DNA from 2 places in the Micromonospora polyrhachis genome. Region 1 is predicted to be linked to the other one. Evidence: predicted binding sites of a transcription regulator. Region 1 holds the regulator's gene; the other holds the start of a gene.

Region 1 (6,357 bases):
AGCAGCTCGCCGAAGAGCTCGTCGCGCTCCAGGAAGCCCAGCAGGTGCAGCGTGCCGTCCTTGGTGGTACGCCCAGCGGCCAGCTCCTCCGCGTAGACGCGGTCGACCGCCGCCTCCAGGGCCGCGCGGTGATCCTCGGTCAGGACGTTGCGCAACAGCATGAAGCCCTGCTCGTGGAACTCCTTGCGGTCAGTCTCACTGATCGGCTCGTACCCGGTCCGGCCACCGTAATCGAACACCGCGTCCAACCTCCCCATAGGTGGGAGCCCGTTGCTGGGCCCACACAACCCGCCGATGGTAACTCCTCGCAGTCGACTGCGAAGACAGGGCGTTCCGGTCGGTCGACAGCGAGCCGGGCAGGGGGTACGAAGGGGGACAGGCTGCTGCGGAAAGTGAGAATTCGTGGCGTTCGACAGGCTGGCGGGACGCTCCGCAGCCAGGCGCTACAGGTCCGCGAACACTTCGGCGACGACCAGCTCGGCGCTCGGGTCGGCATCGTCGACCCGGGACCAGGCACCCTTCTCGGCGGTCCATTGCAGGTCACCGAAGCGCACCCGCTTCACGCCGTGGTCACTTGCGTGGGCCACCAGCCAGTGCGCGTACCGCCACCCGGTCTGGGCATTGGTTGCTGCCACCGTCAGACCGATCAGGTCGGCAGGGGTACCCGTCTTCAGTTGGCCCCAGTCCAGCCGCAGGCCGTCGATCAGCGCGGCCGCCGCCGCGCTGCCCCGCATCGCCGGCTCCCGTCCGACGCTGCAGGCAACCGCGCCGGTTGCGTTACCCACCAGGGCCCGGGCGAGCACCGCCGACTCGTCGGCCCACTTCTCGTACGCCTCGGGGTAGGCCGAGCGCTGTACTGCCTGGGCGGCATCGGTGACCCGCATCCGCTCCCAGCCCCGCACCTTCTTCAGCGCGGCGTAGAAACGGTTCGCCGCGTAGCGCGGGTCGCTGATCTGCTCTGGCGTACCCCAGCCCTGGCTCGGGCGCTGCTGGAAGAGTCCTATCGAATCCCGGTCACCGCCGGCCAGGTTCTCCAATCCGGACTCCTGGTACGCGGTGGCCAGCGCGACCACTACCGCCTGTTCCGGCATCTTGCGGCGGATTCCGATCGCCGCGATCGTGGCCGCGTTGGCCATTTGTACGGGATTGAGGTGGACCCGGCCATCCGCTTGCACCGTGCAGCGCTGGATCAGGGACGGTAGTGGTAGTTGGTGCCGGAGTGGACCGAGGCTGACGTACACGCCGATCCCGATGACCAGCACGAGCACCACAGCCCCTATCACCACTGCCCGAATCCGCACCGGCACCCCCTGCTCGAATGTGTGCAATCGTACGTCCGTCCGCCCACAACCGGCCGGGGTCGCCGAGCACCTGGTCGTACCGCCCGCACCGATCGGCTGACCGGTGCGGACCAGTCGACGGGAGCGATCCGGCCCGCCGACGGGTCCACCTAGGTCTCTGGTACCCAGCGGGCCGGCCGCTTCTCACGGAGGGCGAGAATTCCCTCCCGTCCCTCCGTCGAACGGAAGAATCGGGTAGACCGGTCGGTCAGGTCAGCGAGATCAGCCCGGAAGTCGGTGGTGGTGGGCCGCCGCCGCAGCAGCTCCTTCGCGCCGGCCAGCGCCCCCGGCGCACCTCGGACCAGCGCGGCGCAGTAGGCGGCCACCGTCGCGTCCAGTTCGTCGGCCGGCGTCGCGACCGTCACCAGCCCGATCCGCTCGGCTCGCCGGCCGTCGAAGACCTCACCGGTCAGGTACAGCTCGGCGGCGGCGCGCGGATGCAGCCGGGGCAGCACGGTGGCGGAGATGACCGCCGGAATCACCCCGATGCGTACCTCGGTGAAGGCGAAGGTCGCCTCGGCGGCGCAGACCGCGATGTCGGCCGCCGTGATCAGCCCCAGGCCACCAGCCCGGGCCGGGCCGGCCACCCGGGCCACCACCGGCTTCGGGCACTCCCAGATGGCGGTCAGCACCTCGCCGAGCATGGCTGCCGGAACGGTGCCACTGTCGAACGCCGCCGCGGTCTCCTTCAGGTCCGCGCCGGAGCAGAACACCGGCCCGGTGTGGGAGAGCACCACCGTACGGACCGTGTCGTCCGCGACGGCCGTGGCGAGCGCGGCGAGGAGTTGGGTCATCAGGGGGGTGGAGAGCGCGTTGCGGTTGTGCGGGCTGTCCAGCGTGAGCGTGGTCACGCCATGCGCGGTCGATGCCCGGACCAGTGGGTCGGGCTCAGTGGTCAGCTCTGCGGTCATGCGGCGCACACTAGTGGCATGCCCGCTGTGCTCCCAGAAGGTGAACCCGTGCCCGGCGACGGGATGCTGCCGTCCGCCGCGCTCGCCCAGGTCGGCGTGCGTGGTTTCGGGGTCTATGTCCATGTCCCGTTCTGCGCCAGCCGGTGTGGCTACTGCGACTTCAACACCTACACCGCCAGCGAGTTGGGCGGTGGTGCCAGTCGAGACGGGTACGCCGACAGCGTCCTGGCCGAGCTGGCCCTGGCCCGCCGGGTGCTGGCCGACCAACCGCCACGCCGGGTGGACACCGTCTTCGTCGGCGGCGGCACCCCCACCCTGCTGCCCGCCGACGACCTTGCCCGCATCCTGGACGGCATCGACCGCACCTGGGGTCTTGCCGCCGACGTCGAGGTCACCACCGAGGCCAATCCCGAGTCGGTGACCCCGGAGTCGCTCAAGACGCTACGGGCGGCCGGCTACACCCGGATCTCGCTGGGCATGCAGTCGGCCGCCGCCGGAGTGCTCGCGGTCCTCGACCGCCGGCACACCGCCGGTCGGGCCACGGCTGCTGTCGCGGAGGCCCGCGACGCCGGGTTCGACCACGTCAACCTGGACCTGATCTACGGCACGCCGGGGGAGAGCGCCGAGGACTTCGCCGCCTCGCTGGCCGAGGTGACCGCCGCCGGGGTCGACCACGTCAGCGCGTACGCCCTGATCGTGGAGGACGGCACCCGGCTGGCCGCCCGGATGCGCCGGGGCGAGTTGCCGTACCCGAGTGACGACGTGGCCGCAGACCGCTACCTGGCGGCCGAGGCCGCGCTGACCGCCGCCGGCTTCTCCTGGTACGAGGTGTCCAACTGGGCTCGTACACCGGCCGCCCGGTGCCGACACAACCTGCTCTACTGGACCGGCGCTGACTGGTGGGGGCTCGGTCCCGGGGCGCACAGCCACGTCGGTGGGGTCCGCTGGTGGAACGTCAAACACCCGACGACGTACGCGGCTCGGCTCGCCGAGGGGAGGTCCCCGGGACACGGGCGGGAGACGCTGACCCTCGCGGATCAGCGGATGGAGGACGTGATGCTGCGGCTGCGCCTGGCCACTGGGTTGCCGCTGGACACCCTCGACGACGCCGGCCGGGCCGCCGCGACCCGGGCGCTGGCCAACGGGCTGCTCCAGGAACCGGCGTACGCCGCCGGGCGCGCGGTGCTCACCCTGCGCGGGCGGCTCCTCGCCGACGCGGTCGTCCGCGACCTGCTGCCCTGACCGGTACGGCCTGCGCCCGGGCTGCCGACCGGGATCCGTCGACTGCCCGGCGCGGCCGGTCTTGGAGCTACTTAACCATCCGAATGCTCATCGGGTAGTGGTAAAGCACGCCCTCGTTGGCCTTCACACCACCGAGGATCGAGAAGACGACCAGGATGACGAAGGTGATCAGCGGCAGGAAGAACAGCAGACCCAGGGTGCACGTCATGAGGATGGCCGCGATGATGTTGGCGATGCCCCAGGTGATCTGGAAGTTCAGCGCCTCCACCGCGTGTGCCCGTACGGTCGGCGACTCGTTTCCTTTGGCCAACATCGCTACGAGTGGGGCGATGAAGCTCACGAGGATGCCACCGAAGTGGGCGATCAGCACCCAGGTCTTCTCGTCGTTGTTGGCGTAGCCGACCGGGGCTGCAGCCCCGTACGGGCCGCCGGGCGGGGGGTAGCCACCACTCGGCGGGGGGTATCCGCCGCCCGGTGGCGGATACCCGCCAGCGGGATAGTCCGTCGACGGTGGGATGTCGCCGGGTGACTGGTACGGCGATGCCGCGTAGGACGGCGACTCGGGAGTGACCCCGTACGGCGCCCCGTACCCGGGCGGCTCGGACGACGGCGGCTCGGACGACGGTGGTCCGTACGACGGTGGCTCGGACGACGGCGGCTCGGCCGGCGATGTCGCGGATCCGGGGGAGGGAACCTCGCCCGGCATCGAGTAGGACGCGGGGGATGTGGGGGACGCGGTCGGGTCCGGTGACGGTGCCCCGGAGTTGTTCCCGTCGGAAGGGCGAGGTGGTTCTGTCATGAAACTCACGCTAAGGGGCGAGTACAAGGGGCACTAGACCGGTACCAGACAGTTTTCCGAACAACTGGTGAGGAAGTTTCCGAACCACGGGCCAGAAAGCTCTAAGTGATCATCGCGAGGTGGTGGAACTTGGCCGTAGACTGGCACTCGCTAGAGTCGAGTGCCAAGCCGCCGGATCGGCGGCTGACGAGGCGTAGCCGGTAGGAGGTGCAGATGGGTCTCGATGACCGCAAGCTCGACGTGCTTCGGGCGATCGTCGAGGACTACGTCGTAACCCAGGAGCCGGTCGGCAGCAAGGCGCTCGTCGAGCGGCATCAGCTCGGGGTCTCCCCGGCCACGGTGCGTAACGACATGGCGGTGCTGGAGGAGGAGGGCTACATCCGGCAGCCGCACACCAGTGCCGGGCGGGTGCCCACCGATCGCGGCTACCGGCTGTTCGTAGACCGGCTTTCCCGGGTCAAGCCGCTCACCCCGGCCGAGCGTCGGGCGATCGAACGGTTCCTGGTGGGCGCGGTCGATCTCGACGATGTGGTGCACCGTACGGTCCGGCTGCTCGCGCAGCTGACCCGTCAGGTCGCCGTCGTGCAGTACCCGAGTCTGGCGCGCTCGTCGGTCCGACACCTGGAACTGGTACCGATCTCGACGACCCGGCTCATGGTCGTCATGATCGCCGACACCGGGCGGGTCGAGCAGCGTCTGGTCGAGCTGCCCGCCCCGATGCCGGCCGAGGATGTCACGGACCTGCGTCGCCTGGTCAACGAGAAACTGGTGGGTAGTCGGCTGGCCGACACCCCACCGCTGGTCCAGGCCCTGGTCGAGGAGGTGGCCCCGCACCTGCGCGGTGGCATGACCACCCTCTCCACCGTGCTGCTGGAGACGCTCGTCGAGCGCCACGAGGAGCGGATCGCGCTGGCCGGTACGGCCAACCTCACCCGAGGTGGCCTGCTCGACTTCCAAGGCTCCCTGCGTCCGATCCTCGAAGCCCTGGAGGAGGAGGTCGTGCTGCTCAAACTGATCGGCGAGGCCGAGCCCAGCAGCACGCTACGGGTCCGGATCGGTGACGAGAACGAGATCGACAATCTACGCTCGACCTCGGTGGTGAGCACCGGATACGGTCCGGGCGCCACCATCGTGGGTGGCCTGGGCGTACTCGGCCCGACCCGGATGGACTACCCCGGCACCATCGCCACCGTGCGCGCCGTGGCACGCTACGTTGGCGACCTGTTGGCGCAGAATTGACCACAGATTCGCATTGACCCCGACTCCGACTCCGACCTGGGACGACCGGCGGACGGCAACGCGAGACAGACATGAGGACACGGAACGCAGTGGCCAAGGACTACTACGGGATTCTCGGCGTCAACCGGGACGCCTCCGACGACGAGATCAAGCGTGCCTACCGTAAGCTCGCGCGCCAATACCACCCGGACGTCAATCCGGACCCGGAGGCGCACGAGAAGTTCAAGGACATCAACGCCGCCTACGAGGTTCTCTCCGACGACCAGAAGCGGCAGATCGTCGACCTGGGGGGCGACCCCCTGGCTCCGGGCGGCGGAGGTGCCGGACCCGGCGGAGCAGCAGGCCCGTTCGTCGGGTTCCAGGACATCATGGACGCCTTCTTCGGGGCGGCCGGCGGCGCGAGCCGCGGCCCCCGGTCCCGGACCAGGCCAGGCTCCGACGCGATAATCCGGCTCGAACTCGACCTGCACGAGACGGCCTTCGGGATCGAGGCGCCGATCACGGTCGACACCGCGATCCTCTGCACCACCTGCTCCGGCGCGGGTACGGCGGCCGGCACCCACCTGGCCACCTGTGAAGCCTGTGGCGGCCGGGGCGAGGTGCAGTCGGTGCAGCGCACCTTCCTTGGTCAGGTCGTCTCGGCCCGCCCCTGCACGGTGTGCCAGGGCTACGGCACGACCATCCCGAGCCCCTGCCCCACCTGCGCCGGTGACGGTCGGGTCCGTACCCGTCGCTCGCTGACCGTCAAGATCCCCGCCGGGGTCGAGGACGGCATGCGGATCCGGCTCGCCCAGCAGGGAGAGGTGGGTCCGGGCGGCGGCACCGC
Region 2 (6,357 bases), 1.1 Mb from region 1:
TCCTGGTACGACCCGTGGAACGCCACCCGCTCCCCCGACGACCAGAACGGCCACGGCACGCACACCCTCGCCACCGCCGTTGGCGGGAACAGCGTCGGGGTGGCCCCCGGTGCCCAATGGGTCGGCTGCGTCAACCTCGACCGTAATCTCGGCAACCCGGCACGCTACCTGGACTGCCTACAGTTCATGCTCGCGCCGTTCCCGACCGGTGGTAACCCGTTCACCGACGGACGGCCAGAACGGGCACCGCAGATCCTGACCAACTCGTGGGGTTGCCCGACGATCGAGGGCTGCGACCCGGGCGCGTTGCGCCCGGCCACCGCCGCACTGGCCGCCGCCGGCATCTTCGTGACGGCAGCCGCCGGCAACACCGGCCCGTTCTGCGGCTCGGTGGACGACCCGCCCGCCACCTATCCCGACGTCTTCACCGTCGGCGCGGTCGACCGCCAGCGGACGGTCACCGACTTCTCCAGTCGCGGACCGGCCCCGGGCGGGACGGTCAAACCCGACCTGGTCGCCCCGGGCGCGGGCATCCTGTCGGCCATGCCCGACGGCGGTTACGCCACCCTGGACGGTACGTCGATGGCCACCCCGCACGTGGCCGGTGTGGTCGCCCTGATGTGGTCGGCGAATCCGGCGCTGATCGGCGACCTGGACCGCACCTGGGAGATCCTGCTCTCCACCACGAGCCCGGTGAGTCCCGGCGCGGACCCGACCGGCTGCGGTGCCCCCGCGAACACCAAGGACGCTACCGCCAACGTCGAAGGCGCCGGCCTGGTCGACGCGTACGCCGCCGTCCGCGCCGCCCGGACGTAAGGAGGGGACCCTTCCTATCGTTTTCTGCATGGGAAGGGTCCCTTCCTAACACCGAAGCAATGCCCTAGGGTCGCGCTTGTGGATCACGTGCTCGTCGAGTTGACCGACGACGGCGTCCCCGCCGTGGTGCAGTTGTGCCGCGAGGCGCTGGACCTGCCGGAGGACGCCGCCGAGGCGGCCCAGATCGTCGCCCGGCTGCGCGAACGCCCCACCGACGGGCGTACCGCCGGGCTCGTCGCGATGGTCGGCGACACCGTCGTCGGGGTCGCGCTCAGCTCGATCAGCGCGAAGGATCCGGGCCGGGGACACGTCGACCTGCTCGCCGTACGACGGTCGGCCCGCCGTCGGGGCATCGGCCGGGCACTACTCACCCGCACCGAGGAAGGGTTGGCCAAGCGCGGTGCGACCGAGGTACGCCTCGCCGGCAACCCGCCGTACTACGCCTGGCCCGGCATCGACGTGCGATACACACCGGCTGTCTGCGCGGCTCTGAAGCTCGGCTACGAGCAGGACCGTACGGCGTGGAACATGACCGCCGACCTGTCGTACGACGATTCGCCGGCACTGCGGTCGACCGGGGCGGCCGAGGAGCGGCTGGCCGCGTCCGGCATCACGGTGCGTCGGGCGACGCCCGAGGACGTCCCGGCACTCGCCGCGCTCATCGGGGAGCACTTCGGCGGGGCATGGACCGACGAGGTCAGGCACGCGATCAGCCGGGCGGAGGGCGGCTGCCACCTGGCCGTACGCGATGGCGAGTTGCTCGGCTTCGCCGCGTACGGATCGTCTCGGCCGACCTGGTTCGGTCCGATGGGTACGGCCCCCGCTGCCGAAGGGCTGGGGATCGGTGGTGTGCTGCTTCGGCGCTGTCTGCGTGACCAGCGAGCAGCCGGCCACGAGCGGGCGCAGATCGGTTGGGTCGGTCCGGTGCCGTTCTATTCCGGCAGTGCTGGGGCCCGGATCGAGCGGGTGTTCTTCCTCTACCGCAAGCAACTCTGACACCGGATGACCAGCCGCCAGTTCGACACCAAATAGGTAATGGGCTAAACCGGCACATTACCCCGTTCTGCCGTACTCCTCCGTAACCAGGCCCTACCGTGTGGCTGAGAGGAGGAGGTCATGGCGAACGACGAGGAAGCTAGTGACGATCTCCAATCGGACACCTGGGCCCGGTTGCCGGATCTGCCCGGAGAGGCTCCGATCAGCCGGCTCGACTACGGGGACGCGGACCAGCTCGTCGAGATGAACGGCGTCGACGACCCGTACGACGAGCCAATCGAAATGGTCGACGCGCCCATCCAGATCCGGCAACCATTCACCCGGGCCGAGAAGCGGCGGAACCAACGGCCACTTCCGACGTGAGACCGGGGCGACCGAGGACGTGACAGCAGCATGACCGAGCCATCGAACTGACGCCGACATGACGAAGGGGCGGACCGCTCGCGCGGCCCGCCCCTTCCTTGTCCTACGTGGTGGACTCTGAACTCAGAAGTCCATCTCCCCGCCACCCGGCGCGGCCGGGGCAGCCGGGGTCTTCTCCGGCTTGTCCGCCACCACAGCCTCGGTGGTCAGGAACAGGGCCGCGATCGACGATGCGTTCTGCAGCGCCGAACGGGTCACCTTGGCCGGGTCGATGATGCCGGCCTTGAGCAGGTCGACGTACTCACCGTTGGCGGCGTTGAGGCCGTGGCCCGCGTCCAGGTTGCGGACCCGCTCCACGACGACGCCACCCTCGAGGCCGGCGTTGACGGCGATCTGCCGCAGCGGGGCGTCCAGCGCGATCTTGACGATCTGCGCACCGGTCGCCTCGTCACCGGTGAGGTCCAACTTGTCGAAGGCGGTCTTGCCGGCCTGCACCAGCGCGACACCACCACCGGGGACGATGCCCTCTTCGACGGCCGCCTTGGCGTTACGGACGGCGTCCTCGATGCGGTGCTTGCGCTCCTTCAGCTCGACCTCGGTGGCCGCGCCGACCTTGATGACCGCAACGCCGCCGGCCAGCTTGGCCAGCCGCTCCTGCAGCTTCTCGCGGTCGTAGTCGGAGTCGCTCTTCTCGATCTCGGCCCGGATCTGGTTGACCCGACCCTGGATCTGCTCGGCGTCACCGGCACCGTCGACGATGGTGGTCTCGTCCTTGGTGATGACGACCTTGCGCGCCTGGCCCAGCAGGTCCAGGTTGGCGGCGTCGAGCTTGAGGCCGATCTCCTCGCTGATGACCTGGCCACCGGTGAGGATGGCGATGTCACCCAGCATGGCCTTGCGGCGGTCGCCGAAGCCCGGGGCCTTGACGGCGACGGACTTGAAGGTGCCCCGCACCTTGTTGACGATCAGGGTGGCCAGCGCCTCGCCCTCGACGTCCTCGGCGATGATCACCAGCGGCTTGCCGCCCTGCATGACCTTCTCGAGGATCGGCAGCAGGTCCTTGACCGCGGAGATCTTGCTGTTGGCGATCAGGATGTACGGGTCGTCGAAGACCGCTTCCATCCGCTCCGGGTCGGTCATGAAGTACGCCGAGACGTACCCCTTGTCGAAGCGCATGCCCTCGGTGAGCTCAAGCTCCAGCCCGAAGGTGTTGCTCTCCTCGACGGTGATGACGCCTTCCTTGCCGACCTTGTCCATCGCCTCGGCGATGATCTCACCGACGGTGGTGTCACCGGCGGAGATCGACGCGGTGGAGGCGATCTGCTCCTTGGTCTCGACGTCCTTGGCGAGCTTGGCCAGCTCCTCCGCCACGGCGCCGACGGCGGCCTCGATGCCCCGCTTCAGGGCCATCGGGTTCGCACCGGCCGCGACGTTGCGCAGGCCCTCGCGGACCAGCGCCTGGGCCAGGACGGTCGCCGTCGTCGTGCCGTCACCGGCCACGTCGTCGGTCTTCTTGGCGACCTCCTTGACCAGCTCAGCGCCGATCTTCTCGTACGGGTCCTCGAGCTCGATCTCCTTGGCGATGCTCACACCATCGTTGGTGATGGTGGGGGCGCCCCACTTCTTCTCGAGCACGACGTTGCGGCCCTTGGGGCCCAGCGTCACCTTTACGGCGTCAGCGAGGGTGTTCATGCCCCGCTCGAGGCCACGACGGGCCTCCTCGTCGAACGCGATCATCTTGGCCATACGGCGTTGTCCTCCTGGACACTCACGGCCACCCGATCCCGATTGGTCTACGGATGGGCCGCCTGGTTACGCACCTTCGGACGTCACTACCTGGCGACAATGACGTCCGCCGGCCGGGCGGACAGCCCGCGACGACCGGCCATGTGCCGCACATCCGTCTCCATCGGCTGCGCGACCGTGGCCCTACCGCCCCGACCTTTGGCACTCACGGGGTGCGAGTGCCAACACCCTGTTTTTAGCACTCTCCCCTACCGAGTGCAAGCGCGTCAGGGCAGTCGCGCTGGCCCGGGAGACACCCGGCACGGAGAAGTGCATCGGAAACGCGGCTTCCCGGGGCCCGGGGGCAGCGGCTCACCCTGGACCCAGGGGCAGAGGCTCGCCCGGGGTCGAGGGGCAGAGAGACGGCCGAGGCGCAGAGGTGCACCCGCAACGGCCAGACGGAGTGCCACAGATCGCTACGCAGGAATCAGCCGCCCGGATCACCGAGTAGGCATCACAGATGCACCGGGCAGAAATAGCCCACGTCGGCCGTGACAATGATCCTCAGACCGTGACCTGGAGCAGGTCACGGTCCTGCCGGATCGGATACGGATGAACCGATGGTAGATCTCATTCAAGTAAGCACGCGACGCCGAGTCGCGCGATACCAAGATCGATCAGGCGATGACGCGTACCTTCTCGGCCTGCGGGCCTTTCTCACCCTGGGCAATCTCGAACTCCACCCGCTGCCCATCATCCAATGCCTTGTAACCGTCCATCTGGATCGCGGAGAAGTGGACGAAGACGTCCTGCCCGCCGTCGACCGCGATGAAGCCGTAGCCCTTTTCGCTGTTGAACCACTTGACGGTGCCCTGTGCCACGGTGCACTTCCTCACTTCGATTGGTGCTGGGTCAACGACAACCCCCGACCACGGCGTACGCCTGCCGGGACCGCCCGTTCGGCAAACCTGTACGACCCGTCGAATCAGCGGTCGAAATCGCACGGTACACCAGCCCTCTCAGCTCCGCACTACCCCAAATCGGACATGACGATCCGCCTGATAAAGCCATCCCCATCCGCTTCTCCGATGAGAGCATCAGCGCCACCCGCGACCACCCGTTCTACCTGAGAAAACAGGCTCACCTATTGGCGCTCGTCTTTGTAAGTGCGTACCGGCCCGGACGGCGTTACCGAATCAGGTTGCCGGCTGCCCCGGGTCCCGGTAGGCATGCCTCATGACAAGCACACGGGCTGCCGCTTCGGAGCACGCCGCCGCGCCGATCGGCCCGACACACCGCCGCCGTAGCCAACCGGCCGACGGCACCGTCGACTCGGCCCGAACCGTCATCGAGGCCAGCGAAGGGCGGGGGCGGCTCACCGATGACAGAGTGGTCGTACGTCGGATCCGGCCAGCCGACGCAGCCCGGATGCGGGCGCTGCGGCTGGAGATGCTCGCCGATTCGCCGCTCGCCTTCCTGGAGACTCTGGCGGATGCGGCGGCACGCCCGCATGACGAGTTCGCGGCCCGCATCGCCAACGATTCGACCGCCCGTGGATCCGTCCGGTCGATCGCCGAGCACGACGGTCGCCTCGTGGGGCACGCGGCCGGCTTCCCGGCACCGGACGATCCCGAACTGGCCATCATCTTCGGCGTCTATCTGACTCCGCGCTGGCGGGGCCGAGGCCTGCTCGCCGAGTTGATCGAGGACGTGGCGGCCTGGTCCAGGTCCGTCGGGCGGCCGAATCTGATGCTGGAGGTGGTGGTCGGCAACGACCGGGCGGTCCGAGCCTATGAACGGCTCGGTTTCGTCGACACCGGGGTACGCGTACCGCACCCGACGTTGCCGACACTCACCGAACTCCAGATGCGCCGTACCGCCTAGTACTCCAACGTCACTTGGCTTTGGCGTTGGGCGTGGCGTGGGTATGAGGACGGCCACCGCGTAGATCATCGATGGTTTGTGAGGACAATCGAAGATCGTGCGGTGGCCGTGGGCCATAGCGTAGACCCTGCCGGGTGGCGGGTCATTCTGGACGAGGCGAAGGCGCGTGTCGCGGGCCGGTTCGTGCGGGCGGAGCCACGCCAGACGGCCGGGCAGTTCGTGGAAGGGCTGCTGTCGGACGTGGAACGTAAGACCTGCTGGTCGTTGGCGGAACGGGCTGGTCACGCTGATCCGCAGGCGATGCAGCGGCTGCTGCGTACGGCGGTGTGGGACGCAGACGCCGTGCGTGATGACGTGCGGGATTGGCTGGTGGAGCATCTCGGACACCCCGATGCGGTCCTGGTCGTCGACGAGACGGGGTTCCTGAAGAAGGGCGTGTGTTCGGTCGGGGTGCAGCGGCAGTACACCGGCACCGCCGGCCGGGTGGAGAACAGCCAGGTCGGGGTGTTTCTGGCCTACGTGACGCCTGCCACGCGGGCGATGATCGACCGCAGGCTCTACCTACCCGAGACA

The links. Region 1 encodes HrcA, which represses chaperone genes, less so after heat shock. Its sites were predicted from a motif close to GGTTNGCACNCTCNNNNNGAGNGTGCNAACC; they were not measured.
Positions count from the first base shown of each region.
Region 2: groL (chaperonin GroEL) is a predicted target of HrcA. The motif match lies at 4,118-4,148, and genes of this name have one in related genera.

Region 1 is NZ_JACHJW010000001.1:4,880,282-4,886,638, forward strand. Features, by position in the region: gene FHR38_RS21455 (phytanoyl-CoA dioxygenase family protein) at 1-239, opposite strand, end outside; gene FHR38_RS21460 (hypothetical protein) at 444-1,307, opposite strand; gene FHR38_RS21465 (enoyl-CoA hydratase family protein) at 1,451-2,251, opposite strand; gene hemW (radical SAM family heme chaperone HemW) at 2,270-3,493, shown strand; gene FHR38_RS21475 (DUF4870 domain-containing protein) at 3,561-4,292, opposite strand; gene hrcA (heat-inducible transcriptional repressor HrcA) at 4,506-5,531, shown strand; gene dnaJ (molecular chaperone DnaJ) at 5,621-6,357, shown strand, end outside.
Region 2 is NZ_JACHJW010000001.1:3,797,442-3,803,798, reverse strand. Features, by position in the region: gene FHR38_RS16575 (S8 family serine peptidase) at 1-816, shown strand, start outside; gene FHR38_RS16570 (GNAT family N-acetyltransferase) at 895-1,812, shown strand; gene FHR38_RS16565 (hypothetical protein) at 1,933-2,175, shown strand; gene groL (chaperonin GroEL) at 2,299-3,921, opposite strand; gene FHR38_RS16555 (cold-shock protein) at 4,578-4,781, opposite strand; gene FHR38_RS16550 (GNAT family N-acetyltransferase) at 5,329-5,784, shown strand; gene FHR38_RS16545 (IS701 family transposase) at 5,887-6,357, shown strand, end outside.